3 regions of the Kitasatospora sp. NPDC004669 genome follow, and region 3 is predicted to be linked to each of the others. Evidence: riboswitches for the same ligand, from Rfam matches in the RefSeq annotation. Region 3 holds a riboswitch; each other region holds the start of a gene.
What was found. Region 3 has a riboswitch for cobalamin ahead of ABZW30_RS28210 (HoxN/HupN/NixA family nickel/cobalt transporter). Riboswitches for the same ligand answer to the same signal wherever they lie in the genome.
Positions count from the first base shown of each region.

Region 1: linked by a shared signal. The riboswitch ahead of ABZW30_RS19885 (ribonucleoside-diphosphate reductase subunit alpha) and the one ahead of ABZW30_RS28210 (HoxN/HupN/NixA family nickel/cobalt transporter) in region 3 are both predicted to bind cobalamin.
Region 2: linked by a shared signal. The riboswitch ahead of ABZW30_RS32400 (cobalamin biosynthesis protein) and the one ahead of ABZW30_RS28210 (HoxN/HupN/NixA family nickel/cobalt transporter) in region 3 are both predicted to bind cobalamin.

Region 1 is NZ_JBEXKB010000022.1:19,550-21,801, forward strand. Features, by position in the region: gene ABZW30_RS19880 (hypothetical protein) at 1-631, opposite strand, end outside; cobalamin riboswitch at 953-1,086, shown strand; gene ABZW30_RS19885 (ribonucleoside-diphosphate reductase subunit alpha) at 1,279-2,252, shown strand, end outside.
Region 2 is NZ_JBEXKB010000050.1:14,039-16,290, reverse strand. Features, by position in the region: gene ABZW30_RS32410 (alpha/beta hydrolase) at 1-224, opposite strand, end outside; gene ABZW30_RS32405 (helix-turn-helix transcriptional regulator) at 348-1,040, opposite strand; cobalamin riboswitch at 1,236-1,379, shown strand; gene ABZW30_RS32400 (cobalamin biosynthesis protein) at 1,478-2,252, shown strand, end outside.
Region 3 is NZ_JBEXKB010000039.1:6,385-8,636, forward strand. Features, by position in the region: gene ABZW30_RS28200 (zinc ABC transporter substrate-binding protein) at 1-447, shown strand, start outside; gene ABZW30_RS28205 (metalloregulator ArsR/SmtB family transcription factor) at 491-823, opposite strand; cobalamin riboswitch at 921-1,163, shown strand; gene ABZW30_RS28210 (HoxN/HupN/NixA family nickel/cobalt transporter) at 1,215-2,252, shown strand, end outside.

The DNA.
Region 1 (2,252 bases), on a different contig from region 3:
TCGCGCCGTTGATCGTCACCTGCGTCGCGGAGAACAGCGCCCCCGCGTCCTGCGGCGCCGGGTCGGTGGCGGCCTCCCAGATCGGCTTCGACGAGTCGTCGGACTGGCCGCCCGGGGTCCCGCTCGCGCTCGACGGGCCGGGGGTGGGCTTGGTGGAGGCGGACACGGTGGCGGTCGGACCGCCGCCGGCCTTGTTGGTGTCGCCCTTCTTGCCGAGGAGCAGCGCACCGCCCGCCGCCAGGCCGCCCACCAGGACGACCGCGGCCGCGATGCCGATGACCTTCATCCGGCGCTTGCGCTTGCCGTCGGCCTCGTTGCGGTTCGCCAGTGCCTCCCAGTCCGGCTCGACGCGCTGCGGCGGCGCCGGCTGCTGGGGCGGCACCGGCTGCTGGGGCGGCTGCTGCTGCCACTGCGGCTGAGGGGCCGTCGGCTGCACCGGCTGGGGCTGGGGCTGCGGGGCCGGCTGCGGCACCGGCTGCGGCTGGGGCACCGGCTGGGCCTGCGGCTGCGCGACCGGCTGGGGCTGCGGCCGCGGCACCGGCGGGACGGGCTGCGAGAGCGGCTGCGCGGACGGCACCACCGGCCCGTACGAGGCCGGCGGCGGGCCGAAACCGCCGCTCGGCGGCGGCACCGGACCCGGCACCGCCGGCTGCTGATTCTGTGCGCCCCCCGACCCGGCGGGAGGCGTCCCCTGCGGCCCCTGCCCAGGTACGCCAGTTCCGTCGCTCATGCGCCCAGATCGTAGGGCATCCCCCCGACCACCGATCCGCCCGGTGACCATTCCGTATCGAAACCAGGACGCCCACGCTGCGGATCACGGGCTCCGACCGCGCGGATCCAGGGCCTCCGACGGCCACGAACAGCCACGGACGGCCTCCCGCCCGGTACCGCCGGTCATCGCCCCAACACACCGCGCCGCACAACATGTGGTGCCGCATCAGTGAGACACCACTACATGTATGCTCACTCCTGCTGTCGATGCAGGGGAACCCGGTGGGAGTCCGGGACTGCCCCGCAGCGGTGTGCGGGCGGCTCCAGCAGCCGTACCCGCGAGTCCGAGTACCTGCCGAACAGCGTGCGCCACGGCCCTCCCGCAGAGGCCGCGCCGGCACGAGCAGTACCCCTCCGGGCCTCGCGGGCGGGCCGGGGAGACACCGTCGCGCGGCGCGTTTTGCGTTCGCGCCGTGCTCCCCTGCCCAGATCGGCCCGGCGCCACCCGATCACCGCCGCCGATCGCCGCCAGGAGAGAGCGCCTTGACCACCGCTGCCTCAGCCACCCTGCCCACCCAGGGCTCCGGTACCGCCTTCACCGACTCGACGGTCTCCGACCCCGGAGGCGCGCTGCTGCGGCTGCTCACCGACCGCAGCGCCGACCTCACCGAGGTCGACCCCGGCCATGTCGCCGCCGCCGCGCTGCGCGGCCGCCACGCCGGCTCGGACTTCGCCGAGCTGCGCGGGCTGGCCGTGGACGCCGCCGCGTCGATGATCGCCGAGGACCCCCAGTACTCGAAGCTGGCGGCCCGTCTGCTCGCCCTGGAGATCGTCGACGAGGCGAACAGTCAGGGCTCGGTCTCCTTCTCCGCCTCGATCGCCGTCGGCCACGCCGAGGGCCTGATCGGCGACACCACCGCGGCCTTCGTCGCCAAGCACGCCGCCGCCCTGGACGCGCTGATCGACGCCACCGGCGACGACCGCTTCGAGTACTTCGGCCTGCGCACCGTCCAGTCCCGCTACCTGCTGCGCCACCCGATCACCCGCAAGGTGATCGAGACCCCGCAGCACTTCCTGCTCCGCGTCGCCTGCGGCCTGGCGGTCGGCGACTCCGAGCAGTCGGTGCGCGAGGTGGCCGAGCTGTACGGCCTGATGAGCCGCCTGGAGTACCTGACCTCCTCGCCCACGCTCTTCAACTCCGGCACCCGGCACCCGCAGATGTCGAGCTGCTATCTGCTCGACTCCCCGCTGGACAACCTGGACTCGATCTACAACCGCTACGCGCAGATCGCCCGCCTGTCCAAGCACGCCGGCGGCATCGGCCTGTCCTACTCGCGCATCCGCTCGCGCGGCAGCCTGATCCGCGGCACCAACGGCAAGTCCAACGGCATCGTCCCGTTCCTGCGCACCCTCGACTCCTCGGTCGCCGCGGTCAACCAGGGCGGCCGCCGCAAGGGCGCGGCCTGCGTCTACCTGGAGACCTGGCACGCCGACATCGAGGAGTTCCTGGAGCTGCGCGACAACACCGGTGAGGAGGCGCG
Region 2 (2,252 bases), on a different contig from region 3:
TCCACGGCCCAGCGGCCGCGCCGCAGGCTCTCCGGGCGGCGGGTGAAGGTGACCCGGCCGGCGGCGAGGGTCTGCACCAGGATGGGACCGGACCCCTCCTCCACGGGCGCCCCCGTCCCCGCCCCCGGATGGACTATCCGCTCGGAGGCCCGGCGGCCGATCGCCACGACGATCCCGGCCCCGACGGCGGCGGCCGCCACAACGGCTGCGGTTCCCCAACGCATATCGTTCCCCGCTCTGCTTCACGGACCGGACGGTGTTCGTACACCAGTTCACCGCAGCCGCGTGCCCCCGGCCACCGGGCTGGGCCGTCCGGGGCATGCGGGAGCAGAGGGGAAAGGGGATCGTCAGACCGGGACGGCCGTCTGCTGGGCGGCGAGGAGGTGCCAGAACCGGGGGATGAGGGGCCCGGCAGGGGTGTGGGGGCCGCTGGGAGTGCCCCAGTGGGTGGGGACGTGGTGCTCCTGCTGGAGGAGGGGCAGGACGGCGGCCAGGTCGGGTTCGGGGACGGGGACGAGGCGGGCGAGGGCACGGAGGTGGGGTTGCCAGCGGCCGGCGACGCACTGGCGCAGGAGCCGGTCGAGGGCCTCGGCGCGGCCGGTGGCCTCGACGAGCTCGGTCAGCCGCAGGCCCAGGACCTGGGCGAGGGCGTGGGTCTGGTCCGGGTCGCCGTCCCAGTGGCCGGTCAGTTCGGCCTCCTGGTACGTGGGCAGGAGCATGCCGACGCGCTCGGCGACGGCCTCCTGGCCGAGCTCCCGGGCGATGCGGTGGTCCCTCAGACGCGTCGGGCGGGCGCCCAGCAGGTCGGCGGCGGGGCACCAGAGGGCGCGGGCGAGGGCGATGAACTCGGCCTCGCCGGGGCGCAGGTCGCCGTTCTCCCAGGCGAGGACGTGGCCGGACAGCAGCCGCACACCGTGGGCGGCCATGCCCTCGGCGACCTGTTCCGGGGTCAGGCCGAGGCCGACCCGGTGGGCGCGGGCGGCCTCGGGTGAGAACGGCACCGGGGGCGGGGCGGCGACGGGGGTCTTTCTGCGGCGCATGGCACCGAACGGTAGGTGCGGCCCTCGCCGCGCCCCCAGCCGCCGAACACACGAAGCGGAGCCGACGAGGCCTCCACCGCGCTGGGCGATCGCACAGCACGACACCCGGTACACCGTGTGACCAACCCCTCCGAGGCCTCGGTTGACGCACGGATCGGCCGCGTGATGGGATCCTCGGGCCAAACGGAGGCATGGAGAGGAAGCCGGTGCGAGTCCGGCGCGGTCCCGCCACTGTCACCGGGGAGCACGCTCGGAAGGTGCCACGGCGGACCGTCAGTCATTGCTGGCAGGCTGCTGGAAGGCTCCGGGGGTGCGTCCGACCCGGAAGCCAGGAGACTCTCGCCCCCGGTACGTCGATCCAGGGCGCGGACCCTGAGTGAGGACACGCACGCGATGCAGGCTGCCCCGCCCCGTCCGACTCCGAGCTGCCCGCCGTCGTGCGCCCGCTGACCCGCGCCGCCGCCTTCGCGCTGGGCGCCGTCGCGGGCTACGCCGCCGACGCCCGCTTCGCCGACCCCCGCCGCGGCCACCCGGTCGCCCTCTTCGGCACCGCCGCGACCCGCCTGGAGCGCCGCCTGTGGCGCGACGACCGTGCGGCCGGGACGGCGTACACGGCGCTGTGCGTGGGCGCGGTCGCGGCCGGCGCGCTGGCCCTGGACCGTACGGTGGGCCGCCGTCCGCTGGGCCGGGCGGCACTGGCCGCGGCGGCGACCTGGACGGTGCTCGGCGGCACCTCGCTGACCCGGGAGGCGCGCACCATCGGCCGCTCGCTCACCGCAGGCGATCTGACGGCCGCCCGGGAGCGGCTGCCGCACCTGTGCGGGCGGGACCCGAGCGCGCTGGACGGGCAGCAGATCGCCCGCGCGGTGGTCGAGTCGGTGGCCGAGAACACTGCGGACGCCGTGGTGAACGCGCTGGTCTGGGGCGCCCTGGCGGGCACGCCGGGGCTGCTGGCCTTCCGCGCGGTGAACACCCTGGACGCCATGGTGGGCCACCGCTCGCCCCGCTACGCCCGCTTCGGCTGGGCCTCGGCCCGGCTGGACGACGTCGCCGGCTGGCCGGGCGCCCGGCTGACCGCGCTGCTGACGGTGGCCGCCGCGCCCGAACCCCGTACCGCCTGGCGGGTCTGGCGCCGGGACGGCTCCGCGCACCCGAGCCCGAACGCGGGCCAGGCCGAGTCGGCCTTCGCCGGCGCGGTGGGCGTACGCCTGG
Region 3 (2,252 bases):
AATCTGGACGACCACCGCGATGCCACCGTCGCCGAGGTCACCAAGCTCGGCAAGGCCTTTGGCACCGAGCAGGCCGCCGCCCAGTGGAACACCGCCTTCACCGCCGAGTACGACAAGCTCGCCCAACAGGTGAAGGCCAAATGGCCCGCCGGGCAGGCACCGGTGGTGGTCACCCAGACGTTCACCACCTGGGCCGCCGACCTCGCGGGCGTCCAGCCCACCGGCACCTACGGCCCGGAGGCCGTCACCCCGACGCAGCTGGCCGAACTGTCCGCGAAGAAGCCACAGTTCGTCCTGGAGAACGAGAACATGTCAGTCGGCACGGTATTGCCCGACTCGGGCGCCAAGCAGGTGAACATCGTCAACTACCCGGACCAGGACCTCGACCTGCTCACCGTCTACCGCAACGCGGCCGGCCAGCTGACGAAGGCGTTCTCCGGCTCCTGATCCACCTGAAGGTGGGGGCGGTCCTGATGCCCAAGCCCCCACCTCAGGACGCCTGCGCGCGGACTCCGTCGAGGATCTGCTCCAGAGCCGCGTCACGAAGCTCGTAGCGAACCACGCGGCCCTGCTTGACCGCGACGACCACCCCCGACGCACGGAGCAGCCGCAGCGTCTGCGAGACGGCGGCCGGGGCGACCTGGCAGGCCTGTGCGAGGTCGGAGACCGGGATCGGTCCGGCGGCCCGCATGGCGGTCAGCAGCGCCAGCCGGCGGGGCTCCGCCAGCAGCGCGAATCGCTCGGCGGCGGCGCGCAGCCGCTCCCGGTCCGCCACCGCGGCAGCGGCCGCCCGCACCGCTTCGGCATCGATTGCCCCTGGCACGTGCGCTCCCCCTCACCCGCCATGCCCGTGTCAGCACTTTGCGTTATTGCAACATATGCGCAGCTGCGCAGCCTTGTCGACAGGGTGGGCCAGCCCCTACGGTGTTCCCCGCCGTGGTGTTCGGGAAGTCCGGTGACAGCTCCTCAGGAGCCGATTCCGGCGCGGCCCTCGCCACTGTGAAGGGGTAGTGCCCCTGGCGTGCCCGCAGGAACTGCGGGCAGTCACCGGTGCCGTACGGCGCGCGGGAAGACGAGCCGTGGGGTGCGCTCAGCCCTGCCCGGACGCGGGCAGAACTGTCCATCCCCCAGCCAGGAGACCGGCCACGGCGTGCACGACTCCCCCGACCTCACCCGGGGGTGCCCCCATCGAGGAGCTGGAGAGGCCGCCCGTCATGACCCTCACCGACGAAACCCCGTCATCGACCCTGCCGCTGCCGCCGCGCTGGCAGCGGCAGGACACCGTCCGCACCGCCACGCTGCTGGCCGTCATCGTGGCCATGCACGTGGTCGCCTTCGGCATGCTGTTCCTGCTGGTCGCCCCGAACCACTACACGATCGGCAACCAGGCCTTCGGCGTCGGGCTCGGCATCACCGCCTACACCCTCGGCATGCGGCACGCCTTCGACGCCGACCACATCGCCGCCATCGACAACACCACCCGCAAGCTGATGGCCGACGGCCAGCGCCCGGTCTCGGTCGGGTTCTGGTTCGCCCTCGGCCATTCCAGCATCGTCATGGCGATGGCCGCCCTCGTCGCCGGCGGCGCACAGATCGCCGGCACCCTGGTCGACGACCAGTCCACCGCGCACCAGTGGCTGGGTGTCATCGGCACCAGTGTCTCCGGCACCTTCCTCTACCTGATCGCCGCGCTCAACCTGATCGCGCTCGCCGGGATCTACCACGTCTACAAGGCCATGCGGGCTGGCCAGTTCGACGAGAAGCAGCTGGAGAAGCACCTCGACGAGCGCGGCTTCATGAACCGCATCCTCGGGCGCCTCACCAAGTCCATCCGCCGCCCCGGCCAGATGTACCCGGTCGGCGTGCTGTTCGGCCTGGGCTTCGACACCGCCACCGAGGTCGCGCTGATGGTGATGGCCGGCTCCGGCGCCGCCTCCGGCCTGCCCTGGTACGCGATCATCTGCCTGCCGCTGCTGTTCGCCTGCGGCATGAGCCTGTTCGACACCCTCGACGGCACCTTCATGAACTTCGCCTACCACTGGGCGTTCTCCAACCCGGTGCGCAAGGTTTACTACAACCTCACCATCACCGGGCTGTCGATCGCCGTGGCCTTCGTCATCGGCACCATCGAGCTGGTCGGCGTCCTGCACGAGAAGCTCGACCTCACCGACCCGGTCACCGGCTGGATCTCCGACATCAGCCTCGACAACGTCGGCTACATCCTGGTCGGCATGTTCGTCGTGGTCTGGGCC